One region of the Photobacterium sp. AWH4_225 genome, then DNA from elsewhere that is predicted to be linked to it. Evidence: riboswitches for the same ligand, from Rfam matches in the RefSeq annotation. Region 1 holds a riboswitch; each other region holds the start of a gene.

What was found. A riboswitch is a leader RNA that binds a small molecule or an ion and turns the genes downstream of it on or off. The one in region 1 is predicted to bind lysine.
Region 2: linked by a shared signal. The riboswitch ahead of lysC (lysine-sensitive aspartokinase 3) and the one ahead of ACXAD4_RS23920 (Na+/H+ antiporter NhaC family protein) in region 1 are both predicted to bind lysine.
Region 3: linked by a shared signal. The riboswitch ahead of ACXAD4_RS22370 (Na+/H+ antiporter NhaC family protein) and the one ahead of ACXAD4_RS23920 (Na+/H+ antiporter NhaC family protein) in region 1 are both predicted to bind lysine.

Annotation. Positions count from the first base shown of each region.
Region 1 covers NZ_JBSWTF010000004.1:1,486,878-1,497,543, reverse strand. Annotated here, with positions in the region: gene ACXAD4_RS23930 (M14 family metallopeptidase) at 1-1,102, shown strand, start outside; gene ACXAD4_RS23925 (BCCT family transporter) at 1,189-3,102, opposite strand; lysine riboswitch at 3,289-3,459, shown strand; gene ACXAD4_RS23920 (Na+/H+ antiporter NhaC family protein) at 3,543-5,129, shown strand; gene ACXAD4_RS23915 (hypothetical protein) at 5,246-5,986, opposite strand; gene ACXAD4_RS23910 (D-alanine--D-alanine ligase family protein) at 6,269-7,183, shown strand; gene ACXAD4_RS23905 (hypothetical protein) at 7,343-8,086, shown strand; gene ACXAD4_RS23900 (LysR family transcriptional regulator) at 8,143-9,036, opposite strand; gene ACXAD4_RS23895 (LysE family translocator) at 9,169-9,780, shown strand; gene ACXAD4_RS23890 (6-phospho-beta-glucosidase) at 9,918-10,666, opposite strand, start outside.
Region 2 covers NZ_JBSWTF010000001.1:265,024-275,689, forward strand. Annotated here, with positions in the region: gene metA (homoserine O-succinyltransferase MetA) at 1-332, shown strand, start outside; gene ACXAD4_RS01410 (cation:proton antiporter) at 590-1,879, opposite strand; gene metH (methionine synthase) at 2,083-5,754, shown strand; gene lysC (lysine-sensitive aspartokinase 3) at 5,986-7,368, opposite strand; lysine riboswitch at 7,477-7,664, opposite strand; gene ACXAD4_RS01425 (pyridoxal-phosphate-dependent aminotransferase family protein) at 7,920-9,038, shown strand; gene ACXAD4_RS01430 (PglL family O-oligosaccharyltransferase) at 9,107-10,666, opposite strand, start outside.
Region 3 covers NZ_JBSWTF010000004.1:1,135,757-1,146,422, reverse strand. Annotated here, with positions in the region: gene ACXAD4_RS22415 (SDR family NAD(P)-dependent oxidoreductase) at 1-213, opposite strand, end outside; gene ACXAD4_RS22410 (winged helix-turn-helix transcriptional regulator) at 318-653, shown strand; gene ACXAD4_RS22405 (hypothetical protein) at 728-946, opposite strand; gene ACXAD4_RS22400 (hypothetical protein) at 1,137-1,457, opposite strand; gene ACXAD4_RS22395 (bifunctional 2',3'-cyclic-nucleotide 2'-phosphodiesterase/3'-nucleotidase) at 1,612-3,492, opposite strand; gene ACXAD4_RS22390 (substrate binding domain-containing protein) at 3,504-4,376, opposite strand; gene ACXAD4_RS22385 (adenosylhomocysteinase) at 4,660-5,871, shown strand; gene ACXAD4_RS22380 (NupC/NupG family nucleoside CNT transporter) at 5,967-7,214, shown strand; gene cspE (transcription antiterminator/RNA stability regulator CspE) at 7,527-7,736, shown strand; lysine riboswitch at 8,165-8,342, shown strand; gene ACXAD4_RS22370 (Na+/H+ antiporter NhaC family protein) at 8,466-9,959, shown strand; gene ACXAD4_RS22365 (saccharopine dehydrogenase) at 10,005-10,666, shown strand, end outside.

The sequences.
Region 1 (10,666 bases):
AAGTGGTAACATCCATATCGTCAGTGCCGATTCACCAGACAACATCCAGCTGACCATCCCTGCCGATAACCAGTCAGATATCTCGCAATGGTTCCATTTCCGCCTCGAAAGCGAGCCCCAGAAGCAACACCAGTTCTCAATCTTAAACCTGGCTAAGTCTGCCTACCCGGAAGGCTGGCAAGACTATGACGTTGTCGCCTCATACGACCGAGAAGAGTGGTTCCGTATTCCTGCTGAGTTTGATGGCGATACCCTAAGCTTCAAGATGATCCCAGAGTACGGCTCGATGTATTTCGCCTACTTCGCACCATACAGCTACGACCGCCACCAAGACTTACTGCACCAGGCACAAAGCCAGTTCAGCTGCAAACTGGAAACCCTTGGTGCGACCCTTGATGGCAACGACATGAGCTTGCTGACCATTGGCGAACCGTCAGATGAGAAGAAAAACATCTGGATCATTGGCCGCCAGCACCCGGGTGAAACCATGGCCGAGTGGTTTATCGAAGGCCTATTGCAGCGCCTGCTTGATGATACCGACACGGTTGCCAAAGCCCTGCTAGACAAAGCGGTATTCCATATCGTGCCAAACATGAATCCGGACGGCAGTATCCGTGGCCACCTGCGAACCAATGCCATTGGTGTCAACCTAAACCGCGAATGGCAAACCCCATCAATGGATAAGAGTCCAGAGGTTTTCCTTGTCCGCGAGCGAATGCTGGCGACTGGCGTCGATATGTTCCTCGACATCCACGGTGACGAAGCGATCCCGTATAACTTCGTAGCAGGCAGCGAAGGGATCCCATCTTACAATGAGCGCCATGCCGCATTAGAAAATGCGTTCAAGGCTGCTTTATTGACCATTACCCCAGAATTCCAGGTAGCCCACGGTTACGACAAAGACGAGCCTGGCAAAGCTAACCTGGCCATTGGCTCCAACTGGGTTGCCGAGCAGTTCAAGTGCCTGTCTTACACTATCGAGATGCCATTTAAAGATCACATCAGCCACCCTGATGAGTTCTACGGCTGGTCGCCGGAGCGCAGCGTCGCCTTCGGCCAGGATGTGCTTGCAGCCGTGTGGGCTGTGGTCGATCAGATCTAACGCCTTCTTTAAACACAAAAGCTTTAGATACAAAAATGCCGAGTCTCATGACTCGGCATTTTTTATAGCTGTAAGTCAGTGCTTCCCTACACTTCCTGCTCGACCATCGTTTCCAACCGGGTTCGCATCAGCTCGTTGAACACCTTGCGTGCTTCCTGCGCTTCTTCCGAAGCGGCTAGCTTGTTCTCTTTGGCTGTCATGGCATCGTCCATCAACTGCTGAAGCTGATCCAAACGCTCTTGCGGCGCATCACTGAAATCCATCCCGGACTCACCGTTGGCCACCGCTTCAGCGCGGATTTTCTTCTTCAGCTTCCACACTTTGTAAAGTGCTTCTCGCTCGGCTTCTGCCGCCGCCATGGCGATCTCTTTCAGCTCCTCGAACTTGGTCAATGCCATGCCTTCATTTGACCATGGGTCGACATCGGGTAGTTCCTCGATATTGATCACCGGATCTTCATAACCTTCCTGATGGGTCAGATCGAGCGTTGCCGCCTTCACCGCCGACATCATCAGCATTACTGCAATGACAAGCAGTGGCAAGCCACCGACGATAGCCGCCGTTTGCAGGGTCGACAGCCCCCCCATAAACAACAATACCGACGGCATGAATGACAACGCAAATGCCCAGAACAAGCGGTTCCAGCGCATTGGGTCTTCAGTCACGTTGTTCTGTACAACCGATGCCAAGATATAGGAAATCGAGTCAAACGTCGTGGCAGTGAAAATCAAACACAGCAGGGTGAATGCTGCGATGACCAAGGTACTAAACGGCAACTGCTCAAGGATAGAGAAAATAGCTTTTGTCGCACCCTCAGAGTTCAAGATGCCAACCACATCCAACGCTCCCGAAAGCTGAAGCGATAGACCGTAGTTACCCAAAATCATGAAGAACAGGAAGCAGCCCATCGACCCAAAGAATATCGAACCGGTCACCATCTGCTTGATGGTACGGCCACGGGAGATCCTCGCGACGAACAAGCCCATGCTCGGGGCGAACACCAGCCACCACGCCCAGTAGAAAATAGTCCAATCCTGCGGGAAGTGGGTATTTTCAAACGAGCCATAGCCGCCGAACGGCTCAGCCCATGTTGCCATGACAAAGAAGTTCGACAGCATACGGCCCAGTGAATCCAAGCCGGTTTCCAGCATGAATATCGTTGGCCCAGTCACCAGAATAAAAGCCAGTAGACCCAAAGCCCCCCAGAAGTTGATGTTACTGAGGAACTTAATGCCCTTCTCCATCCCGGCATACGCCGAGTAGGCGAAGATGGCGGTACAAATCATCAATACGATAACTTGGGTAACCGTATCTTTCGGTACGCCAAATAGGTAGTTGGCACCTTCGGTGATCAACGGCGCAGCCAAGCCCAGCGTCGTAGCACCACCGCCCAGCAAGCCGAAGATAAATAACACATCGATGACTTTACCCAGCCAACCATAACTGCGGGCTTCCCCTATCACAGGCATCAATGCCGCCGAGACCTTAAGTACAGGCTGCTTGCGCACATAGAAGAAATAAGCAATCGGCAATGCAGGGACCAAATAAATAGACCATGCAATCGGCCCCCAGTGGAATAAGCCATAAGTTGCCGCCCAGCGGACCGCTTCTTCACTGCCAGGTTCTAACTGGAAAGGAGGCGCTTGGTAGTAATACGCCCACTCAATTGTCCCCCAGTAAAGAATACTGGCACCGATACCACCACAGAACAGCATGGCCGCCCATGACGCCGTCGTAAACTCGGGCTGCTCATCAGGATCGCCCAGTTTAATTTGGCCGATATCGGAAAAAACGATGTAAATCATAAAGAAGAATGCACCGACACCGAGCGCCAAATAGAGGAAACCGAGCTTATCGGTCATAAACGTTTTGGCGACAGCAATCCATTCTGCCCCTTGTGCCGGAAACAGCAGCAAAGGCACCACAACCGAGATCAACATCCCCAACGCCCCGAAGAACGTCGGTTTATCAATCAATTCAAAGTGTTTGCGAGAAAACACGTTAGCTCCTTAAAATTTAAACCCAGCAATGGGTAAAACGGATAATCCGAGGAAAGGGCTAACGCTTCAAACCAAGATTCTAATCAAGACCATGAAAAAAGCTTATTATTAGCTGACATAAATATTCAGCCGTATATAATGTTAGACTTATGACCAAAATCCAGTAGGATTGACGGTGATAAACCCTAAATCAGTAGAGGCGCGCTGCCTATAAGTAACCGTGTGGAGGGTGATACCTTTGAAGCCGGAGAAAGGAGTCAGCGCCGAAGTGACTGCAGCCATCAACTCAGTCGCTGGGTCTGTGTCGAATAGGCACAGAACTGCCATAGTATTTACCTATGGAGCGCTACCTGAGGGGGTAACAAGTCTTCTTTTTCTGCGTCTTAGTTACACTTCCTTTCGGTAGATCTCCACCTGAAACACATAGGTGTGATGAGATCATGAACCTTGTCGATTTTTCGGACTCGCTAATGTCCGTTATCCCTGCCATGCTGGCTGTTATCCTTGCGGTCACCACCAGGCGGGTTTTGCTCTCCCTCGGAGCAGGTATCTTTGCCGGCGCATTGATGCTTAACCAATACTCACCGCTTGAGTCCCTGCAATACCTGGTCGGCAAAGTGCTGGCAATTGTATGGGTCGACGGCGCAATGAACAGCGATAACGTCAACATGATCATCTTCATGCTGCTGCTTGGCGCGCTGATCAGCCTGATGAGTGTTTCCGGGGCTACCCAAGCGTTCGCCGACTGGGCAGCGGTCCGCTGTAAAGACCGTCGCAGTGCCAAATCACTGACAGGCCTGATGGTCTTCATCTTCTTTATCGACGACTTTTTCCACAGCCTATCGGTGGGTGCTATCTGCCGCCCGGTGACTGACCGTTTCAATATCTCTCGAGCCAAACTCGCTTACCTGCTGGACTCCACAGCAGCACCAGTCTGTGTATTGATGCCAATCTCTTCATGGGGTGCATACATCATTGCCCTAGTTGGCGGCATCATGGTGGCACATGGCGTGACCGATCAAAGTCCAATCTCGGCGTTTGTCGAGATGATGCCAATGAACCTATACGCGGTATTCACCCTTGTGATGGTGCTGTGTGTGATTGCGTTCCAGCTTGATATCGGCCCGATGCGCAAACATGAGAAGTGGGCACTTGAAGGCAAGCTATGGGATGAATCAAAAGGCAAACCAGCCGGCCTGGATGTCGAGGTGCCAGAGTCAGCCAAAGGCGGCATGATTGATATGGTACTGCCTATCCTGACCCTAACTATGGCAACGGTATTTTTCATGGTGCAGTCAGGTGCGGATGTACTGGCTGCCAACGGCGAAGCCTTCAGCGTGATCGGCTCGTTTGAGAACACCGATGTAGGCTCATCGCTAGTATACGGTGCGATCTGCAGCTTGGTCGTCTCTATCGGCCTTGCCCTTCGCTTGAAGCTAGATGCAGGCAGCTGGATGAAAGCCGCCCCACAAGGCATTTCAGCCATGATGCCCGCTATTATTATCCTATTCTTTGCCTGGACGATTGGCGCCGTTGTGCGTGACATGCAAACCGGTATCTACCTAGCTTCAATGTCTAACGGTAACCTGCCGGTTGAACTGCTTCCGGCAGTTGTCTTCCTGCTGTCTTGTGCCATGGCATTTGCGACAGGAACCAGCTGGGGTACGTTCGGCATCATGCTACCGCTAGCCGGTGATATTGCTGCGGCCAGTGACATCGCACTGCTGCTTCCAATGTTGTCTGCGGTACTGGCCGGTGCGGTATTTGGTGATCACAGCTCGCCAATTTCAAGCACCAGTATCTTGTCTGCGACAGGTGCAGGCTGCCACCACATGGATCACGTCATGACCCAGCTTCCTTACGCATGCTCAGTGGCCTTCGGCGCGCTGCTGGGTTACCTCGCTATCGGCTACACCCACTCAGCTTGGGCAGGTGTTGCTGTGAGCGGCCTATGGTTTATGGCGTTCTGTGCCTTTGCTGTTCGTAAGAGCAAGCCTGTTGTTGCAGCAGAGCCTGTCACGAGCTAAGTTTTCTGAAAGGCTTTAAATACAAAAGCCTCAAAAACAACAGTTTCAAACAAAAAGAGCAAGGCCACGGCCTTGCTCTTTTTTTATACTCAAGTTGCTTCAAGATGGAGGTTCAGCTACTGGCTGTGCTTTATCTGCAACTCTGAAAAATATGCATCATTGCCTGGCTCGGTAATAAACCCAATGACCCCTTTGTGCTCAGAGCCGTGGAACAAGCGGTCAACCACCAAGATTTTTTCGCCATCAACATAGAAAATCGCTTGGTTATTATTGATTTCGGCTTTCAGGTGGAACCATTGCCCGGGACGGATATTAGCTGCGCTTTCATATTTGCCCGGATCCGACTCCCTCAATTGTTCAGCGGTGTTATCCGGATAGGAGAAATACTGAACCGTCATTTCACGCTGCGCTTCATCTTCTGACAGGGCATTGGAAGGGCGGAAATACACACCTTCATATTTGGACAAGTCTTCACTGACCCTAAAAACGATACCCACAAAGCCATTTGCCGTTGATGTTGCAGCTGCATTCTGCTGCGGCTCACCAGCCATATTTATTTCAATGGTGCCATCACGAAACGGGATAGTCTCCAACGCTAAATATGTACAGTGATCGCATCCTCCTTGCTCAGCAGACTGATGATCTGGTGACACCGCAACGTGTATCCCTTTCTGGCCGTGGTAATCAACCACTTCAGCCTTCACACCTTGTGCCGTCGTCTTATCCAGGGTATCTAGAGGATAGCTTTCAAACTCCAGTGCAGCTGCGACCGTCGCAAACAGCCCCATGTACAAGGAAATCAACAAGGAAATTAACCACATACCCAATGACTTATTTTGCTGTTGTTGTCTGTTCATAGCCCAATACCTAGCAGGATATTTATTTCAAGTTAGCTGAAAAGAAATTCATTCCTTGCTCAAAAATAAGACAACATTCTCTGTGATGAAAATAAAGTTATGCACAATGTCATACTTTTTAGGCATTTCAATCCAATATGAAGTACAAAGCATTACAATAAGCTACTAAACACTATACAAGTAATTTTATACTCTTACTTTTTCGATTGTTCGCTATAAAACAATCGGTTTGTATTCCTTTGATGATTTTTTCACACAACAAAGCTTAATCGGAACATGACCATGAGAATTGGAATTTTATACGGCGGTGAGTCTAGCGAGCGCGAAGTCTCATTAAAGTCGGGCAATTGTATTGCCGAGGCCGTTGAGTCATTGGGTTATGAAGCTATCAAGATCGATCCCCGGCACATTGATATCACCTTGCAGGGCTTCTTCAACTTAGACAAAGCTTTCATTGCCCTTCATGGCGGTATGGGTGAAAGCGGGCACCTGCAAGCCCTGCTCGATTTGCTCAAGATCCCCTATACTGGCAGCGGCCTCTTGGCCTCGTCCATTTCCCTCAACAAACTCAAGACCAAAGAGATCTGGCGCTCGAATGGACTGCAAACCGCTGATTGGATTAAGGTCAACAAGCATACGCCAGTAGACACCATCAAAACCACGTTGGCAAACCTGACCTACCCCGTAGTGGTCAAACCCTTAAACCAAGGCTGCAGCATCGGTGTATCAAAAGCCGCCTCGCCGGAAGAGCTTTACACCGCTTTGGTTGATGCGTTTGAGTACGATGATGACATCCTGGTTGAGCAATTCATCACAGGCCGCGAATACACCTGTGCCATCCTTGATGGCAAACCCCTGCCTGTGGTACAGATCAAATCAGACAGCTTCTTTGACTGGGATGCCAAATTCGGCGAGCAAACGGCGACTTATCACTGCCCGTCTGACTTGACAGCAGAACAAGAAAAAGCCATGCAGCAAGCTGCCCTAACCGCCTACAAAACCTTGGGCTGCCGTGGCTGGGGACGGGTAGATACTTTCCTTGATGAAAGTGGACAAATCTGGCTTATCGAGATGAACACAGTACCGGGAATGACAACCCGAAGTGTTTTCCCAATGGCAGCCAAAGAGGCTGGGCTTAGCTATAAAGACACTATCGCCGCGTTGCTTGAAAGCGCTACGTTTGATGACGTGAAATAACGCTTATATATTTACCCCCATATTGGCGCCCCATATTGAGTCAGGCGCACCAATATGGGGCGATAAAATTGCTAATTCACTTAAGCTATCCAACCCACCCAAGCTATCTACCCTATGGCACGGATCGTGCAATCTTTTCTTTTTAAAGGAGAGGTAAGCATGAAAAAGCTTTTAGTATCAATGATTTCAATTTTATCAATCAATGCCAACGCCCTAGAGCATAGCGAGATCAACGACGCTCGTATCCCTGGCATCAAAACGGCTGTCGAAGCCTATAATGCAGAATTTAGCCAAGCTTATTCTCCACTATTGGCCGATGTCGGAAGCATCGGCAGCAGTATTGGTGAGATGATCAACACAGCCGTCATTACGGGTAACCAAAGCCGTATGCTGTCGAACTGTTCACTCAATGCAACAGGGATTGCTACCCGGCAAACTACTGCAGATGTCGCTCTTGATGCCGAACAGCTCATGTCAAACACCCAATACCATTTCTGGGGCAATTACAGCCCGACAGTGGAACAACAGCTGGCCGGTATTTCAAAGTACCTCTCTATCAAAGCCCCTCAATCAGGCTTGTCGCTGGCCACTCCTAACGGTAGCCAGTGGTTTGAACTAAAACAGGAAGAAGTGAAAAATTCTGAAGGTTGGCTAGCAATGGATCAGTACCAGGACGGTACCCGTTTTGTTGTCGGCATCGGACTGATGGATGATCTGATCCGGGATAACAGCCATTACATTTATGCAGAAAAGATTAACGGCGAAGTCATTTTCATTGATGGCCAAACGAACCTAAGTACCGATATTGAACCGACATACCTCACCGACAAGTTCGACTTCAGCCACTTGAACATTCCATTGGTGACTGGCCTTATGTTCTGGGCGCTTGAGCCAACTAGCTAAAAAGTCAGAACTAAAGTCAAAAATGCCTAGCTCCACACGTTCGGAGTTAGGCAACTCTAATCAATAAGCCCAACAGCTTCACTTTCAGTCGGAACACAACCTGCCAAACACCCCTGAAGCCATTGAGTAAAACGATACTCCAAATCACTGGGCGTCTGCTTTTGCGACAACAGAATGTATTTATGACCTGACGGGATGAACCCAAATGGCGCAACCAGGTTTCCCCGCTTGAGATCATCCACTACCAAGGGATAAGAACCCAACGCAGCCCCCAACCCATCGACCGCCGCCTGGAAGCAAAAATAGAAATGGGCAAATGTTTGGTGACTATTACCAGCTATGCCATGCTGTCCCGAGCCTCTTATCCAATCATCCCAGGCTGATTGCCTGGTCTGGCTATGCAGCCGTTTAACACAGGTCAAATCATGGCGAACCTGTTGCCAATAATCCGGCGAGAATACTGGGCCTACCCACTCCTTAACCAAAGACACCTTGTTGTAGTCATGCTCGACCCTGAAATCGTCGCGGCGAATAGCCAGCGATAACCCAGTTGTTCCGAGCGTAACCGGGCCACCAGCTGTCGAGAGACGAATATCCGCGCCCTCTACCTCATTGTGAAAGTCAGCCAAGCGTGGCATTAACCAGCGCATGGTCAATGTCGGCTCGCACGATATTTCCAAGCACTGTTGCTCGCTTTTCATCAATTGCCCCACACCATCTTCCAAGGCGGAAAACGCGGTTTGGGTATATTGCTTAAGCAGCTCCCCTTCTTGGGTCAGATAAAGATGACGCCCCTGCTTATAGAACAAAGCATGGCCAAGGTAGCCTTCCAGCACCTTGATCTGCTTACTGACCGCCCCATGGGTAATATTGAGCCGGTTCGCCGCTTCACTCAAGCTAGGCGAAGACGCTGCAACGTGGAAGATGTGAAAGGCTTTGAGATGACGCATATGTGACTTTTTCTCACAATTCAAAGGAGAGTATTTCGATTATAGCGAGCATAAAACTACTCTACAATCGGGACTATTCAATTCACAGCCTTAGTCATAGACATAGGTTTTAAGAAAGGTTTAGGAGTCGGTTTGGAATTAATCAGCTTAGCGTTATTGGGTATTTTAATTGTGATAAGTCCTGGTGCAGACTTTGTTTTGGTACTAAAAAACAGTATCGGGAAGGGGCGTCAAGCAGGGTTGTGGACTGCAGCCGGGATCAGCGCCGCCATTTTTGTCCACATCAGCTACTCTATGCTGGGGATGAGTTACCTAATCTCACAGAATGAAGTGCTGTTCAATGCCATCCGCTATGCTGGCTCGGGGTACTTAATCTACCTCGGCATCAAAGGGCTCATGACAGCCAATGAAGGCTTGGCAAAGATTGAAACAGATACCGTCGAGAAACGCGCAAGCCGCTACTTCCTGCAGGGCTTTCTATGTAATGTGCTTAACCCAAAAACAATGCTGTTCTTCCTGAGTATTTTCAGCCAGCTTGTTGCTCCAGACAACGCACAGAACTCACAGGCATTTTTTTACGGTGGTTACATGGTTGCGCTGCACGGTATCTGGTTCTGCCTAGTGGCCATTATCTTCACATCTGCCTCACTGCAATCAACAATGCAGCGCCTAAAGAAGCGCCTCAACCAAGCCTGCGGGGCTGGCTTGATTGCCTTCGGCAGCATACTGGCCTTCCAGTCATAACCCTATCCATAGATAAATGAATAGGTGATAAATACAAAAAAGCCGGTAAGCCTCAAAGGGCCTTACCGGCAAACTGTCAGAGTTCCCCTCAGACAACAGAACACATCTAACCTAAACGGCATTAAATCCGTTAAGTTTTAAGCTAGATCTTCGCCATTGCTCGCAATGACTTTTTTATACCAGTAGAAGGATTTCTTGGGGGTACGATCCAAACTACCGTTGCCTTCGTTATCGCGGTCGACATAGATAAAGCCATAACGCTTGCTCATTTCACCCGTCGATGCCGCAACCAAATCAATACAGCCCCACGGCGTGTAACCCATCAGTGGCACACCGTCGGCAATCGCATCCTTCATTGCTTCAACGTGTGAGCGCAGGTAATCGATACGGTAGTCATCATTGATCTCACCGTTCTCATCGAGAGTGTCTTTGGCACCCAGGCCATTTTCAACCAGGAACAATGGCTTTTGGTAACGGTCGTACAGCGAGTTCATGGTGATACGCAGGCCAAGCGGGTCAATGACCCATCCCCAGTCACTGGCTTCCAAATGCGGGTTTTTGATCGACTTAACGACGTTCGCCGCACTGGTATTGCCATCGTTCATATCAGCAGATGCACAGCGTGAGGCGTAGTAGCTAAATGAGATGAAGTCGACGGTATTTTTCAAAATCTCGAAGTCTTCTTCGTGGATTTCCAGCTTCACACCTTTCTCATCAAACACCTTCTGGGCGTAAGACGGGTAGTAGCCGCGTGACTGGACATCAATGAAGAACAAGTTTTCGCGATCTTTCTGCATCGCCGTGAACACATCTTCCGGCTTGCATGAATACGGGTAGAACTGGCCACCAGCCAACATACAACCCACTTGGTTTTCCGGGTTGATCT
Region 2 (10,666 bases), on a different contig from region 1:
AGCATACTGATCTAGATATTCTGGCGACGTCTGAGCAGGCCGGCGTGTACTTGGCAGCGACCAAAGACAAGCGAAATGTGTTTGTAACCGGTCACCCGGAGTATGACGTTGATACCCTGCATAATGAGTATGTCAGGGATGTCGGGGAAGGAATGGAGCCAAATGTACCGGTGAACTACTATCCGGACAATAATCCAGACAACCCACCCATTGCTAGCTGGCGTAGCCATGGTCACCTGCTGTTTTCTAACTGGCTAAACTACTGTGTCTACCAGCAGACTCCTTATGACTTGGAGCATTTCTCGGAAGCCAACTTCACCACAGATGAATAGCCTGTTGCCGAATAACACAATACTTGCAGAGTAGGCAGTTATCCTGCTTTACGCATGCGGCCCATGCACTAGGATAAAATTTCAAAACCTACCCGCCAGGGACGGTCCGGGCTGGCGTTCCAGGGTTGGAGCGACATGGATGTCACTTTTGCGTTTTTGAAATTTACATTCTGGTGCTTGGGACGTTCTTTCAACTGTAATAGAAAAAGTTTCCAGCAAAAAAAAGACCTGCCGAAGCAGGTCTTTTTTTATCGTAGCTATTTACTTGGGCTATTTTCGGCTTCCCACAGTTTGGCTTTGTGGATCAGCGGGGTAATCGTCGAACCCTGAATCAATATTGAGAACACCACCACAGAGTAGGTCATCACCAGCATAATCTCCCGCACATCAATGTTCTTGTCAGGGATCACCATCACCCCAGCCGGTACAGCCATGGCCATCGCAAGGGCAAGACCGCCGCGCAAGCCACCCCAGGTCAGGATCTTGACTGACATCGGGTTGTAGTCGCGGTAGCGGTTGAAGCCAACATAGGACAGCTTGATGCTGAGGTAACGGCTGAGCAGTACTAACGGTACGGCAATGACCATCAATACCCAGTCTTCCTGATGGAAGCTGAACTGCAGCATACTCATACCAATCAATAGGAACAGCACACCGTTGAGGAATTCATCGACCAATTCCCAGAAGTGATCGAGATGATCTTCACTCTCCTTGGAAAAACCAATGTAGCGGGTCCAGTTGCCAATCATGATACCTGACACCACCATCGCCAATGGCCCTGAAACATGGATGACATCGGCAAACACGTAGCCAGCGGTCGGGATACCTAAAGTCAGTAGCAGCTCCATCGAATGGTCATTGGTAGAGCTGATCAGGTAATGGAAGATCAGGCCCAGTGCGAAACCGTAGGCGATACCGCCGATGGCCTCCTGCAGGAACAGCTGGCCGACACCAAGAACGGTAGGGGCTTCGTTACCGAAAGCGATGGTAAATAGGGTAACGAAAATGACAAGGCCGAAGCCGTCATTGAATAAAGATTCGCCCTCAATCTGGGTAGAGATACGCTTTGGCGCATCGAGTTTTTTTACAATGGCTAGTACGGCGATCGGGTCAGTCGGTGAAATCAGCGAGCCGAAAATCAAACAATAGATCAAATCAAGCTGGATACCGAGCACCTGGCAAATCCCCCATAGGGAAAACCCGATGAAGAAGGTCGAAAATAACGTGGCGGCAAGGGCCAGGGTGGTGATTTCCCACTTTTGATCTTCTAGGTGAGGCAGTTTGATCCCCAAGCCACCCGCGAACAACAAGAAACCTAGAATACCCTTGAGCAAGAAGCTCTCGAAGTTGATCTCGCCAAGTTGGCTTGCAGCAATGTCTTCTAGATGGAACCAGCCATTATGCCCGGCAACAATGATGCCCAGAGATAGCACCAACGCCCCAGCAGTGATGGCGATAGTGGTCTGCATTTTTCCTATTTTGCTGTTTACAAAGGCGATAAGCATTGCTGCTGCCGCCAGGAAACAGAGGGTGCTGTAAACTGACATCCAGTGACCTCGATGGTATTTGAAAGTAAAGCTGAAAATTGTGTCAAAATATAAATCTATCGTTGCCCGATAGCTATCTTTAATTTCTTACAATGAGTTAAAAATTAATCAACGAAAAGCCCTTTAGACGTCTAGATTTCCATTTTTGCTATGGTAGGATGTGAATTAGCTGTAACAATAGATAAGGAAGTAAAGCGGTGTTGATGGGCAAGGATTTACTAAATAAGCGCTTGGCAGAGCAGATCCTGATCATTGATGGTGGCATGGGCACCATGATCCAGGATTATAAGCTGGAAGAGCAAGATTACCGTGGTGAGCGTTTTGCCGACTGGCACATGGATCTCAAGGGCAATAACGACTTACTGGTACTGACACAACCGCAATTGATCAAGGATATTCATGCCTCATACCTTGAGGCCGGTGCTGATATCCTGGAAACCAACACTTTCAACGCAACCACGATCGCGATGGCCGATTATGAGATGGAAGCGTTGAGTGCCGAGATCAATCTCGAAGCGGCCAAGCTTGCCCGTCAAGTGGCCGATGAGTGGACGGCAAAGACACCGGATAAACCACGATTTGTGGCTGGTGTATTGGGCCCGACCAACCGCACCTGTTCTATATCGCCGGATGTAAACGATCCTGGCTTCCGAAATGTTACTTTTGATCAGCTGGTTGAGGCGTATGCCGAATCAACCCGTGCTTTGATTGAGGGTGGTTCGGACATCATCCTTATCGAGACGATTTTCGATACTCTTAACGCCAAAGCCTGTGCCTTCGCGGTGGACACCGTGTTTGAAGAGCTGGGCTATGCTTTGCCGGTGATGATTTCCGGTACCATTACCGACGCTTCCGGCCGTACGCTATCGGGCCAGACCACTGAGGCTTTCTATAATGCCTTGCGTCATGTAAACCCTATTTCTTTTGGTCTGAACTGTGCTCTGGGGCCAGATGAGCTGCGCCAGTATGTTGAAGAGCTGTCGCGAATTTCCGAGTGTGCGGTCTCTGCGCACCCCAATGCCGGCCTGCCGAATGCCTTTGGTGAATATGATTTGTCACCGGAGGAGATGGCGGCCCATATCAAAGAGTGGGCCGAAAGCGGTTTCTTAAACTTGGTGGGTGGTTGTTGTGGTACTACGCCAGAGCATATCCGTCAGATTGCTGAGGTTGTGGCAGAGGTCGCGCCTCGCGCATTGCCGGAGCTACCGGTAGCCTGCCGTTTGTCTGGTCTTGAGCCGCTGACTATTGAAAAAGATACCTTATTCGTCAACGTGGGCGAGCGAACCAACGTGACCGGCTCGGCCCGTTTCAAGCGCTTGATCAAAGAAGAATTGTATGACGAGGCGCTGGAAGTAGCCCGCCAACAGGTAGAAAACGGCGCCCAGATCATTGATATCAACATGGATGAAGGGATGCTGGACGCCGAAGCGTGCATGGTGCGCTTCCTCAACCTGTGTGCCTCTGAGCCAGAAATCTCCAAAGTCCCAATCATGGTCGACTCCTCGAAGTGGGAAGTGATTGAAGCTGGCCTGAAATGTATTCAGGGCAAGGGGATTGTTAATTCCATCTCGCTCAAAGAGGGCAAAGAGAAATTCGTTGAGCAGGCCAAGCTTATCCGCCGCTACGGTGCCGCTGTAATTGTGATGGCGTTTGACGAAGTTGGCCAGGCGGAAACCCGCGAGCGTAAGCTGGAGATCTGTACCAATGCCTACCGCATCTTGGTTGATGAAGTTGGCTTTCCGCCAGAAGACATCATCTTTGATCCGAATATCTTTGCGGTAGCGACCGGTATCGAAGAGCACAACAACTATGCGGTTGATTTCATCGAAGCCGTTGCGGATATCAAGCGCGATCTGCCGCATGCAATGATTTCCGGTGGGGTGTCCAACGTCTCGTTCTCGTTCCGCGGCAATAATTACGTCCGTGAAGCCATTCATGCTGTATTCCTGTACCACTGTTTTAAGAACGGCATGGATATGGGCATCGTGAACGCCGGCCAGCTTGAAATTTATGACAATGTCCCGGAAAAGCTGCGCGAAGCGGTAGAGGACGTGGTTCTGAACCGCCGTGATGATTCGACCGAGCGCCTGCTGGATATCGCTGCTGAATATGCCAATAAAGGCGTGGGTAAAGAAGACGATGCGTCGGCGCTTGAGTGGCGCACTTGGTCGGTAGAAAAACGCCTTGAGCATGCTTTGGTCAAGGGGATCACCGAGTTTATCGTCGAAGATACCGAAGAAGCGCGCCTCAATGCGTCCAAGCCGCTCGAAGTGATCGAAGGGCCGTTGATGGATGGCATGAACGTGGTCGGTGACTTGTTCGGTGAAGGTAAGATGTTCCTGCCGCAGGTGGTGAAATCAGCCCGGGTAATGAAACAGGCGGTTGCCCACCTAGAGCCTTATATTAACGCTGCGAAACAAGCGGGTGCGACAAACGGTAAGATCTTACTGGCAACAGTAAAAGGCGATGTCCACGATATCGGCAAGAACATTGTTGGTGTGGTACTGCAGTGTAATAACTACGAAATCATCGATCTCGGTGTAATGGTACCTTGCGAGAAGATCCTCAAGGTCGCCAAGGAAGAGAATGTCGATATCATCGGCCTGTCAGGCCTGATCACACCTTCTTTGGATGAGATGGTCCACGTGGCGAAAGAGATGGAGCGCCAGGGCTTTGACCTGCCGCTGTTGATTGGTGGGGCCACGACGTCAAAGGCTCACACGGCGGTGAAAATTGAGCAGAACTACAGTCACCCGGTGGTGTATGTGAACAATGCTTCTCGAGCGGTTGGTGTATGTACGTCGTTGCTGTCTAATGAGTTGCGTCCTGCTTTTGTCGAAAAACTGGATGCTGACTATGTCAGGGTTCGTGACCAGCATAGTCGCAAGCGCCCTAAGACTAAGCCGGTTACCTTGGATGTCGCAAGGGCAAACAAGGTGGCGATTGATTGGGATAACTACACTCCGCCGGCACCGCTGAAACCTGGTGTACAGGTGTTTGATGACTTTGATGTTGCCACCCTGCGTCAGTATATCGACTGGACGCCTTTCTTTATGACCTGGTCATTGATGGGCAAATATCCGGCCATCTTAGATCATGAAGAAGTTGGCGAGGAAGCGCGCCGCTTGTTCAATGATGCTAACGAGTTGCTTGATAGGGTTGAACAGGAAGGCTTGCTCAAAGCCCGTGGTATGTGTGCCATGTTCCCGGCCAACAGCGTTGGTGATGATATCGAGGTGTACACCGATGAGTCGCGAACCGAAGTCGCCAAGGTATTACACAACCTGCGCCAGCAAACTGAGAAACCGAAAGGCTTCAATTACTGCCTGTCGGACTACATTGCGCCGAAAGAAAGCGGCAAGGCCGATTGGATTGGTGCCTTTGCAGTAACCGGTGGTATTGGTGAGCGCGAGTTGGCAGATGCCTACAAAGCGGCGGGTGATGATTATAACGCGATTATGATCCAGGCTGTGGCCGACCGTTTGGCCGAGGCATTTGCTGAGTATCTCCATGAGCAGGTACGTAAGGATATCTGGGGTTACTCACCGGATGAGGATTTGTCCAACGATGATCTGATCCGCGAGAAATACCAGGGGATCCGCCCGGCACCGGGTTACCCAGCGTGTCCTGAGCATACCGAAAAAGGCTCGCTGTGGGAGCTGTTGCAGGTCGAAGAAACCATCGGTATGTCACTGACCACCAGTTATGCGATGTGGCCGGGGGCATCGGTCTCTGGCTGGTACTTCTCCCATCCAGACTCGCGCTACTTTGCGATCGCCCAGATCCAAGATGATCAACGTGACAGCTATGCTGATCGCAAGGGGTGGGATTTGGTCGAAGCCGAGAAATGGCTGGGGCCGAACCTTAATGGCTAGTAGGTTTGCTAAGAACTTTTGTTCGAATAGTCTAGCCTATGCAGCAGAATAAATTTCAAAACCTACCCGTCAGGGAAGACGGGTTAGAGCGACATGGATGTCAGCTTTTGCGTTTTTGAAACTTTCATTCTGTTGCCTGGCTTAAGATATCAAGCAACAGAACAACAATAAAAAAGGCGCTCATTGAGCGCCTTTTTCTTTTCTACTATTCAGAATCTTATCCGTTTAGCCTTACTCAAACAGGCCTTGGTGCAGAACCTTGATCACTTCGCGTGACTCTTCTGTTTTCACCAGGAAGCACAGGTTGTGAGTGCTGGCACCGAAGCAGATCATGCGTGGACTGTAGTCATCCAAACGACTAAATACCTGGGTTGCTGCGCCAGGGGCATCACCGAGTTCGTTACCGATTAGTGCGACTAAGCAAAGGTCTTGCTCGACCTCCACGCTACACAACTTGCTAAGTTGCTCCATTGCCGCAGCAGGCAGGCTTGGGGCACCACCACCGGTATCGGTTTGATCTAGGGTCAATGACACACTGACCTCTGAGGTAGTGATCAAATCAACCGAAATCTTATGCTCGGCCAGAATACGGAATACTTCTGATAGGAAACCGTAGGCGTGGAACATGTTCAGACTGGTCAAGGTAACCATAGTCTGGTTGCAGCGTAGCGCTAAAGCACGGAACTTCGGTGGTTCACTGACTTTCTGACGGATCCAAGTACCGCCTTGTTCAGGCGCTTTGGATGAGCCAATGAAGACAGGGATCTGCTGACGAACCGCTGGCAGTAAGGTCGATGGGTGCAGGATCTTGGCGCCGAAGTTGGCCATTTCAGAAGCTTCACTGAAGCTGATCTCACTGATTGGCTTGGCATTGGCGGTGATACGCGGGTCGGTAGTGTACATGCCTGGTACGTCAGTCCAGATCTCAAGGGTTCCGGCACTGATGGCCTCAGCAACGAGAGCGGCGCTGTAATCACTGCCACCACGGCCTAGGGTCGTGGTTTCACCGTTGTTATCTGAGCCAATAAAGCCTTGGGATACGACAATTGTACCGCTTTCCAGCAAAGGCTGGAGCTGGTCATCGGCGAGTTGGCGGATGGCGTCGATTTCCGGAATGGCTTTGCCGAATTGACTGTCGGTACGCATGACAGAGCGAATATCGAAACGTTGGGCAGTAGCCCCCATTTCGTTGAGAATTTGGGTAAATAAGTGCGTCGACAACAGTTCACCATGGGCAACCAGCTGATCAGTCAGCTTAGTCGATGGTGCTTCGGCGGCCTGCTCGGCTAGGCTTGCCACGTTATTGATAAGTTGTTCTATGTGGCCAGCGACAGCGTCTGGCTGAGCCAGGTTGTCGATAATGTTCTGGTGAATAGAGGTCAATTTATGTAGCCGTTGGGAGCGCTGCTCGTTATCGGCAATTCCGTTTGCAAGTTCAACTAACAGGTTGGTAACGCCGGAACAGGCACTGATCAAAACTACTTTAGCAGCAGGGTTGTCCTTGATGATCGTGGCACTTCGGCTCATGGCGGCATGATCGGCTACGCTAGTACCGCCAAATTTCGCTACGGTTATCGGTGGAGGAACAGTAAAGTTATTTTCGACAAAGCTCACAACGAGTCTCCCAGTAATAAAGAGTATAAACGCAATTAACAGGGGGCTCGGGATGGTAGTCCCGACAAAAGTCAGGAGAGCAAAAAGGTAAGATTGTAAACCGGTACAACAACCAGAAGCTCCCCACCTATTCATTACCATAGTGAATAGATGACAGCCAGAAGGATTCAACCTTCGTAGCCGATACGCCATGCCCCCTGTCATGTCGTATCTCGGCGTTACTCCCCCTCTCCAGACTGCCTCGGGGTGGGGCCCCGCAATCCTAGATACCTGGGTAACGCTCCTCTTCTGTCTGCCCCTGAGAAAAACCTTTCCTCAGGATGAACAAAAAACGATCTACATTGAACCGGATTTGCAGGTGTGTTGTCAATTACATAGAAATAAAATATGCATAAATTTTGCAAAAAATTGTCACAAATGTTGATGGAATCTATGTGCCAGAAGGTGGTCATGATTTGGTATAAGCATAATTAGCTCATTGCTGATATAGTCAATCAGTACCTTACAATAACGATTGACTGTCACGCTTACCGCCAGGGAGGAAAACAATAATGACGATTGGTAGCTTCTACCCACCACAGCGCACCCTTATGGGCCCGGGCCCTTCAGATATCTACCCACAGGTGCTTCAGGCCCTGAGCCGCCCGACCATTGGGCACTTGGATCCGCTATTCATCGGTATGATGGATGAGCTTAAACAGCTGCTGCAATACGCCTTCCAGACTCAAAATACCTTTACCATTGCGGTCTCTGCCCCGGGCAGTGCAGGTATGGAAGCCTGTTTCGTCAACTTGGTTGAACCCGGCGATAAGGTGATTGTCTGCCGCAATGGCGTATTTGGCGACCGGATGCGTGAAAATGTCGAGCGTTGCGGCGGCGTTGCCGTGATGGTCGATAACAACTGGGGGGAGCCAGTTGATCCCGATTTGGTCGCCCAGGCTCTGGACAGCAATCCGGACGCAAAAATCGTGGCCTTTGTCCATGCCGAAACTTCAACTGGTGCGCTCAGTGATGCCGAGGCGATTGCCAAACTGGCCCGTGAGCATGACTGCCTGACGATTGTGGATGCTGTGACCTCGCTAGGTGGCGTTCCTTTGTTGGTGGATGAGTGGCAGCTGGACGCGGTCTATTCCGGCAGCCAGAAATGCCTGTCGTGTGTACCGGGTCTATCGCCACTGACGTTCTCTGAAAAAGCAGTGGCTAAAATCCAAAGCCGCCAAGCACCGGTGCAGAGTTGGTTCCTCGATCAGAGCCTCGTGTTGGGATACTGGAGCGGTGAAGGCAAGCGCAGCTATCATCATACTGCGCCGGTCAACAGTCTTTATGCTCTGCATGAAGCCTTGGTTTTGCTGCATAACGAAGGGTTGGAAAATGCCTGGCAGCGCCACAAAGACGCCCACCTGGAACTTCGTGAAGGTCTGGAGCAGTTAGGCATTGAGTTTGTGGTGGATGAGGCTCATCGCTTGCCTCAGCTGAACGCAGTTTACATTCCTGACGGTATTGATGATGCCGAAGTCAGAAAAACCCTACTTGAGCGTTATAACTTGGAAATTGGTGCTGGCCTTGGTGCTCTGGCAGGTAAAGCCTGGCGTATCGGCTTGATGGGTTATGCTGCCCGCAGTGAAAACGTCGCATTGTGTTTGCGTGCACTGCAAACGACGCTGAAATAAATCTGCGCTTCGATACCAACATTATCGATAGTAAAAAAATGGCTACCTCAAGGTAGCCATTTTTGTCTTTAAGGAGCTGATTTATCAGCTTCACTTTCTATTGTCTGTACCTCAGTCGTACTTGGCGAAGCGAATTTGTGTTCTGGGTAGAGGTAACGAGCCTCATCAAGAATTTGTACGGCCTGTTCCAGCTGTCCAAGCTGGCCGTGGGCACTGATCAGGTTTTGGTACAGATCAGGACGGGGCCAGTGTTTGGCTTTTTGCTGCGCCCAGTTGATGTATTCCTGGATCAAGGTTGGGTTGTTACTGGCGATCCCCAGCTGCAATTGGGTCAGATGTAAATCCCATTCAAAACGATTTTGCCACGCCCATGGGTTGTTGACCCGCATTAGGTAATCGACATTGGCCGGATGGCTGGTTTCGTATTTGGTCAGCTGCGCACCCGAATATAGAGTCGTCACCATAAATCCGGTAGTGATGAGCGGGACGCTCAATACCAAGGCTCGTATTGACAGGATGTAGTCCATTCGTTTTTTGTAGTATTTGGCCGTTAGGTTATCGACCCAATAAATCAGCAAGATGAAAATCACCCAGTGAACCAGAGAATGGTAGAACGGGTACTCCAGTTGGGAATGCAAGACGATCGGGAAAAATAGGCCGATCAGAGCCAGCTGGGTCCCTTCCCGGGCTTTCTTTATTTTGAGAAATACTGCTGCCGCGGCTGCGAACAGCGCAAGTAGAGGAATGATCCCCCCTTCTGCGGCCCAGAATACCAGCTCGTTATGCGGATGGGTAAGGGCTGCCATACCGGCTGGGTTGTCCGGGCTATCGTGGTGCCACCTTGCGGTTTGGGTAATATAACTGACCTCGAACGTGCCGAAGCCGTAGCCAGTTAGTGGCTGGGTGAGGAACATATTGACTGCTTGTGGAATATGCATCGCACGGGCACTGACCAAACTCAAGCGGTTTTCCTGCGGTGACCAACCTGCTGAGCTGTTGATGTGCCAGGAAACACTGAGCCCCAGTACTATCATCAGCAGCCACATTCGCCACTGTGCCTTGGCAGCAAAGCGGCGCAGATATGGGATCAGCAGTAGGGTACCGACCACAGCACCGAGCCAGCCGGTCCGTGAGCTCAGAACAACAAGCAGCGGCAGGGTGACAACAGGTGTCAGTAGCAAGAAGCATTGCTGCCAGCTCCATTTTCCCCGGTACATTGGGATGCGCGCCAGTAAATAACCAGATAGCACCAAGCCGGTGGCGAGGAAACTGGCCATCACGTTGGGTTGCTGGAAAATACCGTATGGGCGGTTGGCCACGGTGTCATAGCCAATAGGGTTGCCCGGCTCAAGAAGCATGAATTGTACCCAGCCGAAGCCTGATTGGATCCAGACTGCAGCAAGGACAAACCACAGCATGCGCTGGCGACGTTTGTGGTTAAACGAGAATTGCTGCAAGCCGACGAAGAATAGTAGGCCGGCCCATAAGCCAAGTAGTCTTGGCAAGCTCTGGCTGACATCGGCATTGGGGTAGAACACCGGGAGGGTGAGTAAGATACAGCAAACAGCCAGGACAATGGTCAAGCGCGAGTAGCGCCATACCCGCTGGCGGCAAATTTCCAGCAGGCC
Region 3 (10,666 bases), 350 kb from region 1:
GTCGACATCTTGTGACTGATAGAGGTTGGCCTGCAGGCCGGTAGCTTTACCGCCTAGGTCATTGAGTTCACTGACCGCCTGGTCGAGTTTATCGCGATTGTTGCCGACAATGATCACATCTATGTTGTGTTTGCTGAGCTGTTTGGCCGTTTCAAGGCCCATACCGCTGGTGCCGCCGATAATAAGTGCTGCGCCTGTGTGGGAAAAGGTCATTTGTTTTCTCCTGCCTGTGTGCGATAAGCTAATCTTAGGTTCACAACTAACCTGCTGAATAGTCAGTACAATTCGGTAGGGTAGGTACTTTTTGGTACATCTTTATGAAAACACAGGAAAACTTTTTTTCGCGAAAATCCGCCCCCGAGCGTGCAGCGCGGATGGTAGAGACGATTTACGGGTGCAAGTGGTCACTGACGGTGTATCAGTTACTGGCAAATGGCATCAACCGGCCGGGAGAAATGGTTCGCGCGGTAGAAGGACTGTCGACTAAGGTTCTCAATGAGTGCCTGAGGAAGAATGTCGAGTTCGGTATCTTGGACAAAGTGGTGTTTAACGAGCTACCACCGCGTGTGGAGTACCATGTCACCCCGTTTGGCGAGAAGTTTCTGCGGATACTCGAAGAGCTCGAAAAGCTGCAGCAGGAAATTGAGAGTTAGCCTGAAATGAAAAAGCGCCGATATGATCGGCGCTTTTGCTGTTGGATGAGCTTGCCAAGTTTATAAGAGAGAAGTTAGACCTCAAACACAGGCTCTTTCTTCTTCACCGAATCGTGGGTGCCGACATAAAGAAGTTCATGTTGACCAATCCCCCGCATAAAGAATGAAAGGCATTTCGGGCACTGCAGTTTTTCTTGTCCCGTGGTAACCAGTGATTTTTCGTGCCATTTACGTCTTACCCGGTTGAGTCCCGAGGTGCTATTACATTCTGGGCATCGAATAGGTACTTTCATAACATCGTCCTCCTGACCGCTCTGCTTGGTTATTAATTAACCAGAAGAGCGCAGCGCAAAACTTGATATGCATCAGGTTTATCAATTGATCTTGTGGCGTTGCAATGAAGTTTTGTATATTTGAGATCAATGCCTCAGCAGGAATTAATATGACGTAACCTGCTGTTACAAAAAGACATATTTAGCTATTTTAAGCGCTGCCTAAAATAGCCTGACGTTTAGCCATCAGCTCTTTTGCCATGGATTGGGCAGTAATGCGCATCCCTTTTTGCTCCAACCCGATCAACAGCTGCATCCTCAGACTTTCGGCACGCTCTTCGAGTGCCTGACGTTCACCTTCTGACTTTTCTGCGGCTTTTTGATAACAGCCAATAATGGATTTGAACAGGTGGGACTCGAAGCTGGTTCTTTCTTTCGGTTGAATCGTGCGTGATTCCTTCACTTCACCATTGGCCTTGCGGCGGTTGTAGTCTTGGATCTGGTTTTCAGCGATCAGGTCGAACACACTCATAACATTACTTTTCCTATGGATACTTCGTGTCCATCATAGCTTCGCTGATTGAATAGATGCTGAAAAATGCCTTTGGGAAGTGTTTCGAAATGTGTTCGTGGAGATAAGGAAGGGAACAGCCTGAGTGAAGCCCAGGCTGTTAAGTAGGTTTGGCCTAGAAAGTGATCTTGTAGGTATTGGACTTCTCGTCGCTGTCACTGTGACTGTCACTGTGTTCAATACTCAGTGATGTTCTCTTACTAAAACCAGCGAGTGTCTGCGGATTGTTCTTGGCTTCAAAGATGTAGGTTTTGCCTTTCTCGCCCACGAGGTGCCAGTTGTTGCGAACGGTAATGTTCTGCTCCGGTTGGGCCAGGTAGGCTTGGAGTACATCTCGGCTGTTCGGTGAGTCGATATCGATAAATTCACGGCCGAGTTTCATTTCTCTGGCAAAGAACGGCGCATAGCTGCTGGCGATGATCACAAAGCTGTCATCGGCTTTAACTGGTTGCCCTTGGTAAGTGATGTTCTCGACGCGGCCTTCGCCATCGGCAATCTTATTGCCGAACTGATTGTAGGTGGATGGCTTGGCGAGGTTGATATCGTAATCGATGCCGTCAATGGTGTAGTACAAGAAGGTCAGCGAGTCTGGTTTTACGATGTCGTTGCCTTCCGCTGTTGGTTCGGTATACATCGCGGCTGACATTTCCAACCATTCCTTCACTTCCGCACCAGAGATCTCAAGTGCTGCAAGGGTTGAAGAATAGACTAGGGAGGCAATATCTCGCTTGTTGATGTCGCCCTTACCGATATCAAGGAAGTAAGCTGGGTCTTTGCGGTGGATAGCCGGGGCCGTCGCTGAAAGCACTTTGTCAGTTGGATTTAAGTAAGGTGCTAGATAGTGTTTTTGCGATTCGCTAACGACTTGGTAAACCGTGTCATTGCCAAGCAGGTTGAAATCATTATTTAAGCCTTTGCTGACCTGACCAACGGTCTTGCCAAATGCGTTGATGACCTCATTGTGCTGCTTGTTAATACACGCATGAAGCGGCGCCTTTTGCTCTTCTGTCTCTTCTATTTCGTTGGCTGATACCACAAAGGCACGACCGTCACTCATCTGCCATTGGCCGTCTTGCTGAGTTAGGGTGATATCGACGACACCGATATGGTCCCCCCATTTTCCAGGTTGGGCTGCTGGCGTGCCTTGGATAAGTCCTTGCTCGATATCAACGTCTTTCAAGTGAGCATAGCGCTCATCCGGATAGGTATTATGTGAGTGGCCAAACAGGATCGCATCGACATTGTCGACACCTGCAAGGTGCCACACCATGTCTTCCATACCGTCGGTATATTCATCATCATTCAGGCCTGAGTGGGCGAGTGCCACTATCACATCAGCACCGGCTTTTTTCGCCTCAGCAGCCCATTTTTCTGCGTCGGCGAGCTGATCGGTAATGGTGACTTTACCTCCGAGGTGCTGCCTGTTGAGCTGCATGGTTTGCGGCGGCACCAAGCCGATATAGCCAATGTTGAGAGTGTGCTTGGTGCCTTGCTCGGAAACGACTTCCCGCGGCACGATCAGGTAAGGTTCGAAGTAGGGCTGTTTGCCATCTTCACGGTAAACGTTGGAGGCAAAGTAAGGGAAGTTGCCACTGCTGTAGCTCAGTTGCAGGTAATCCAAGCCGTAATCGAAATCGTGGTTGCCGGGTACGGCAACATCAAACTCAAGCGCATTCATTGCGCAGATGATTGGCGATTTGCGGGCATAAGACTCCGGATTAACCCGAGCGAGATAATCCCCCAGCGGGTTGCCGACCAGCAGATCGCCAGTGTCGGCAAGAAAGCTGTTTTTTACTTGATTGCGGTAGTGTTCAATCTCAGCGACCAGTCCGACGAGGCCGTACTTCTGACTATTTTGGTTGTTGTAGTAGTCAAACTGGCTGATATAAGAATGGAGATCTGAAGTGCCGATAAATCGGAGTTTCACCTCTTCGCTGTTGGCAAATGGGCTGATGGCCAGCCCCAATGTGAGTGCTGAGATAAACGCTGTTTTCATCCTTAGGCCTTTTATGTGCTTGCGAGTAAATCGATCAATTTGCGAGTTTTCAAAGGTATGACGGCATTGTTGGGATACACGGCATACAGTTCGGTTTTCCAGGTATAGCTATCCAGCAAACTGATAAGCTCACCAGATTGAATATATGACTCAGTAATAAAATCCAGGGTGGTTGTTATCCCCATGCCCTTTAATGCATAGCGCGTGAGTAATGACTCACTCTCAAGCTGCAGAAATGGTGAGATTTCTATTTTGGTTTCTTTGCCATCAGCAATGAACATCCACTTATCTTTGGTCAGGCAGTGGGTATAGTTCATACATTTGTGACCAATCAAATCTGATGGTTTTTCCGGTATGCCATGTCTGTCCAAGTAATCCGGTGAAGCGACAACATAGGTCCCGATATTTTTTATTTTCTTGCACTTGTACGAGCTGTCTTCCAGTGCGCCAATCTTAAGCACCAGATCGACCTGTTCATGGATCAAGTCACCAATCTGGTTGTCGAAAATCAGGTCGAGCTCTAGCTCAGGATAAGTTGATAGTAACTGGGCAAAGGTGTCGGTGATGAAATCATCGAACTCCAACACCGCTGGCATTTTTACCCGCAGTTTTCCCCTGACGATATCTTTGCGCTCGTCGATGAAGTCATAGCACTTATCAACGCTGTCGAAGATCTCAGCGCAGCGTTCGTAAAGGAATTGACCTTCTTCAGTCAGGTTGATCTGCCGGGTAGTACGTTGAATCAACGAGCAACGCAATTCTTGTTCGAGCTGTTTTACATGTTTGCTAATCACGGATTTGGATAAACACAGCTTGTCGGCAGCGACTGAAAACGAGTTGTTCATAACCACGGTATAGAAGGTGGCCAATAAATTCAGGTTCATGGTTTTCACCTGTTAATTCCTTATGCGCATTTTAAGAGGTAAACGTTTGCTTTTTGGTGATCGTCGTTTCGTTAATGTTTCCACTACGGAAACTTATAGTTTCTGTATAACGAAATAGTTGCTTGGAGAGGAGGAATTCTGGGTTTTTGATGATGGTTATGTGAAATATCACATTATTTTGCACCGAGGGGAAACTATCAGTTCTTGATAAGTTGATTAAGTTTGCATGACATTTCAGGGAAGATTTGTGGGTCAACAAACCGTTCTCCCAACAGAGGCTCCTATGGAACAGAATACCTACCCTGAACACGACGTTGCCGATCTTTCTCTTGCGCCACTTGGCCGCCGACGTGTCGATTGGGCTCGTAACCACATGCCAATTATGCGCAGCATTATAGAGCGCTTTGAAAAAGAAAAGCCGTTTACCGGTTTGACAATAGGCATTTGTTTGCATGTTGAGGCCAAAACCGGTGTGTGGCTGGAGGCATTGACCAAAGGTGGTGCCAAAGTGGTGATCACCGGTTCACCAGGTTCAACTCAAGATGAAACGGCAGCCGCCTTGGTCGAAGACTATGGGGTAAGTGTTTATTCCCGCCGTGACGAGAGCTTTGATGATCACATTAACTACTGTCGCAAAGTGTTATCACACCAGCCGGACATCATTGCCGACAACGGTGCCGACTTGCACGAGCTCATTTTCACCGAGCCAGAATTTAGCGGCTTCCAGACCTCACTGCTAGGTGCCACGGAAGAAACGACCACAGGGGCCAACCGCCTGCGTGAAGACTTCCATGCAGATAAATTCAGCACCTTGATCATCAATGACACCCAAGCCAAACGAATTATCGAAAACCGCTTTGGTGTGGGTTCATCTGTTGTCGATGGCATCATGCGCGCCACCAACGTCATGCTGCACGGCAAGAAGGTCGTGGTGATTGGTTATGGATATTGCGGCTCTGGTACCGCGCAGCGCCTGCGAGGTATGGGGGCCCATGTTACCGTGGTTGAGTCCAACCCACTGACATTGCTTGAAGCGCATATGGAAGGTTTCTATACCTCCGCATTGGAAGAAGCTTTGCCGGATGCCGATATGGTCGTCACCATTACCGGCCGCGATAACGTGCTGCGTAAAGAGCATTTCGAAATGATGCGTGGCAATACGATTATTGCCAATGCGGGTCATTTCCAGCGTGAAATCAACCTTGGGGATTTGGCCGCGTTGAGCCAAAGCCAAGATAAGATCCGCCCTCATGTGACGGCTTACCAGCTCAAAGACAAGCAACTGTTCGTCTTGTCGGATGCCAACCTTGTTAATCTTTCTGCGGGCGACGGAAATCCTATTGAAATTATGGATCTCGGCCTGGCTTTGCAGTCACTGAGTTTAGAGCGAATTGCCCTTAACCGGGACTCGCTGCAGAGCATTCCGCAACCGGTCCCCTTTGATATCGAAATGCAAGTTGCTGAACTTGCCGTAAAGCACTGGATTAACCACTAATATTTAAACCGCCCCGGGCTTATAGCGCCCGGGGTATTTGTATATGTCGAGTAGGTAGGTTGTACACCTATCCACCCTATATAAGGCCGCCAAACATGGACGCTCTGACTAGCTTAATGGGAATGGTAGCACTGCTTGCTATCGCTGTTGTTTTTTCGAAAAATCGCCAAGCCATCAATAAACGGACGGTACTGGGAGCTTTTGCTATCCAGTTCATTATTGGGGCATTTGTCTTGTTCATTCCTATCGGAAAAGATTTGCTCGAGATTGTTTCGGGTGGAGTGAGCTCGGTGCTGGGATTCTCTCATGCCGGGATCGAGTTTTTGTTCGGAGGGTTGGTCAGCGGACAGATGTTCGAGGTCTTTGGCAGTGGTGGTTTTATATTTGCCATGCGCGTGTTGCCAGTCATTGTTTTCTTCTCGGCACTGGTTTCTGTGTTGTATTACCTCGGTATCATGCAGTTGTTCATCCGGGTATTGGGTGGGGCATTGCAAAAACTACTAGGGACCAGTAAGAACGAGTCCATGTCGGCTACCGCCAATATCTTCGTCGGTCAGACGGAAGCTCCCTTGGTGATCGCCCCTTATATCAACCGATTGAGCCGCTCTGAACTGTTTGCTGTTATGTGCGGCGGCCTGGCTTCGATTGCAGGAACTGTTTTGGGCGGTTTTGCAGCAATGGGTGTTGATATGCAATACCTGATTGCAGCCTCGTTCATGGCGGCTCCTGGTGGTTTGCTGTTTGCCAAAATCTTGGTACCAGAGACAAAGCCGCGCGGTTCAAAAGAGCAAGAGCAAGAAGGGGTAACGGTAGATAAGCCTGCCAATGTCATTGATGCGGCGGCGGCCGGCGCTTCCAGCGGATTGATGCTGGCATTGAATGTCGGTGCGATGCTCTTGGCGTTTATTGGTTTGATTGCCTTGGTCAATGGCATGCTGGGTGGGATAGGTAGCTATATTGGCCTGCCTGAACTGTCGCTCGAATATCTTCTAGGCTATTTGTTTTATCCTGTTGCATTGATTATTGGTATTCCGTTTGACGAAGCGATGGTGTCAGCCTCCTTCATAGGTCAGAAGTTGGTGCTGAATGAATTTGTGGCTTACGTGAACTTTACTGAATACCTCAAAGTGACGGAGCTATCTACCCGAAGCACAGCCATTATTACTTTTGCCTTGTGTGGCTTCGCAAACTTTGCAGCGGCTGCCATGTTGCTAGGCGGGTTAGGGACTATGGCACCGAAGCGGCGTCATGAGATTTCTACTCTCTGCATGCCTGCCATCTTTGCCGCGACTCTGTCCAATCTGATGAGTGCGACGATAGCAGGTTTCTTTTTCTCTTTTTAGCCATTGATGAGGGGGTAGCATTGTGGTGATAGGCCTGGATTACTGAATGAATAGTTAACCCCTCAAAAAATAATACGAAAAATTGTCAAAAATTCGCTGCATATTTTTCACTCTGTTGTTATGATACGCAGGCTCAATTTGAGAAGAGTTATTTAATGCAACATCAAGTACAAGTTAAACCATCTGATATCATTACGTTTTCGTACTGTATCTAACTGTTTCCCTTATATTTATCGTCACATTAATAATTCAATTTTAACTGACCGTAGCTATTGGCTTGCGGTTTAAATGAATTTACATAAGGGACATCACATGTCTAAGTCTACTGGTATCGTTAAGTGGTTTAACGAAGAAAAAGGTTTCGGTTTCATCACTCAAGAGAACGGCGGTGCTGACGTATTCGTACACTTCCGCGCTATCGCTTCTGAAGGTTTCAAGACTCTTTCTGAAGGTCAGAAAGTTTCTTTCGACATCGAGCAAGGCCAGAAAGGTCCTCAAGCTGCGAACGTAGTTACTCTATAAGTTTCCGAACTTTAGAGAAGAAAATGCTGGCCTAGGCCGGCATTTTTTGTATCTGCAATATCTGAACCCCAACTCCTCCCTCAACATACCTTTAACCACTTTTTTATTTAGGTACCGCTGGGTAAATATGCAGGTTGAGCCTCCATTTTAGCACCGGTACCTTGTGTCTTTCTCAGGCCCTCTCCGGTCAACCCCGACAAAGCTAAGACTACTCCAGATAAATACTGATATGAAATCCACCATTAACAGCAAAAAATAGCCTTTGTGGTTGTTGTTGCTGCAAGCATGGTAGCCAGTAGTGCAATGTTTTGTTAATTGAGTGTTTAATAAAATATATAATGTGATATTGATCACAATGTGGCGTCAAGTTGATTTGGATTATGCGTTTTTATGTTTTATTCAATACAAAGCGGGTGGTTATTCACTGCCTGCAACGTAGAGGCGCATTACCTAAGAGTAGTTTAGTGAAGGTCGACAGCCGATGAAGCTAAACGAAAGGAGTCAATGCCGAAGTGGTTTTGGTCGTCAGCCAAGCTGCTGGGGTTGTTCTTAATAGGAGCAGCACTGTCATCTCGGGCCCTGCCCGGATGGAGAGCTACAGCAATTTTTGTTTTCGAACAGGTAAGTTCGCCTACCGATTTCGTACAGCCTTTGTCGCTCGCGTGCTCCTTACGCCCCTCCTCTAAATACTCAAATACCTTGATGTTGTTTTTTAGGAGAAGTCTACGAATGGCTGATTACGGATTATTGTCCATCGTACCCGCGGTGCTGGCGCTGATACTCGCCTTTACCACTCGGCATGTTGTTTTGGCTCTGGGCGTTGCAGTGATCAGCGGCATGCTGATCTTAACCAAGGGTCATCCTGTCGATACTGCGTTGATGTTCTTGTCTGATGGGCCGTTCACACAGCTTGCATCGGGCAGCAACGCACAGATCATTATTGTTATTACCATTATTTCCGGCTTTATCTACCTGGTCGAGCAAAGCGGTGGTATGGCAGCGTTTTCGACCATGGCGACCCGCTATGTGTCATCACCATTGAAAGCCCAGCTCGCCACCTGGGCAACCGGGATCGGGGTGTTTTTTACCGACTCGGGCAACTCGCTTATTCTTGGCCCGATGTTCTCGCCAATTTACAACAAGCTCAAGCTGAGCAAGGAGAAGCTGGCCTTTATCATTGACTCGACCTCGTCGCCGATTTGCGTGCTGATCCCGATTATCAGCTGGGGTGTCTACTCGCAGGGCCTGATTGAGAACGCATTCGATAACATGGGCCAGCCCGTTGATGGCTTTGCGACTTTCCTGCAGGTGATCCCTTACCAGCTCTATGCCTTGCTGGCACTGTTCAGTGTGCCTGTCTACGCGGTGCTGAAAAAAGACTGGGGGCCAATGGCCGAAGCCGAGCGGCAAGCTCGCCAGCAGGCTGAGGAGAGCGTACTGCCTGTGGATGACCAGCAGGTGAAATCAGGCCGTATCTCGCTGATTGTATTGCCCCTGGCGGTACTGTTCGGCTCGCTGATCGCGCTGTTCACTTATAACTACCATCTGCATGGCACCATCAATGGCCCGGTGATCCGAGCATCGCTTGGCACCAGCTATCTGATTGCCTCGATAACGGCGATTGCCTACTACGCTTACACCAAAACTATGACCGCCTCGACAGCCTTCAACACTTTTGTGTCGGGAATGCAGCGGATCATGCTAATTTTGGTTATCTTGCTATTGGCATGGACCTTGGGTGATATCTGTAAGTCTCTGGGTACAGGGGACTATATTAGCCAGGTGATGAATGATCGCTTGCCGGTGTTTATGCTGCCTGCATTGATTTTCATTATCGGCAGCTTTATCTCGGTAGCGACAGGTTCGTCGTGGGGCACTTTCGCCATCCTGATCCCGATTGCAGTGCCGGTTGCCAGTGCGCTGGGCGCCGACCCACTAATTTGTATTGGTGCAGCGCTAAGTGGCGGTATGCTGGGGGATCATTCATCACCGATTTCCGACACGACAATTCTTAGCTCGATGTCGACTGGATGTGATCATGTTTCCCACGTCCGCACCCAGTTCCCATACGCTATTTTGACAGGCGTAACCGCCAGCATCGGCTTCATGGTTGCCGAAATCACCCGTAGCCCGTACACCATCGTACTGGCCGCCGTATTGCAAGTTGCACTGATTGTTTTGATGGTGCGCCGTCAGGCCGCAGCCACCCCAGTTACCGCTTAAATAGCGATTGCTATTTCGAGCTACCGTTTAAAAAAAGGATTGAAAATGAACACACTATTTTGGCTAAGAGATGAAGTAAAAGTGGGTGAGCACCGCACGGCATTGACACCTACCGGAGCCAAAGCCCTGATTGATGCGGGCGCCCAGGTGATTGTCGAGCGTAGCGATACCCGTATTTTCCCTGACCAAGCTTATGTCGATGTGGGCTGTGAGCTAGCGGCGGGCCATAGCTGGACTGAAGCTCCAGAGCACGCTTATATCTTGGGTTTGAAAGAGCTGGCTGAAGATGACTTCCCGCTCAAGCACCAGCACATTTACTTTGCCCATGCGTTCAAGGGGCAGGATGAAGCTGTGCAGATCTTATCCCGCTTCAATGCCGGTGGCGGCCAAATTCTTGACCTAGAGTTCCTGCAAGACGAAATGGGCAAGCGTGTTTGTGCCTTCGGATACTGGGCGGGCTATGTTGGTGCAGCGATTGGCCTGTCGGGTTATATCCACCATTTACACTGTAAAGATGTGTTCGGCGCAGTGGGCAGCTACCCGGATCGCGACCATTACCTAGCAGTACTGCGCGAGCAGGTTGCAACACTGTCAGAGAAGCCTAAGGTATTGGTTATCGGTCAGTTTGGCCGCTGTGGCCGTGGCGCATTGGATCTATTTGCCGAGCTGGGTATCGATGCTGACGGCTGGGATATCGAAGAAACCAA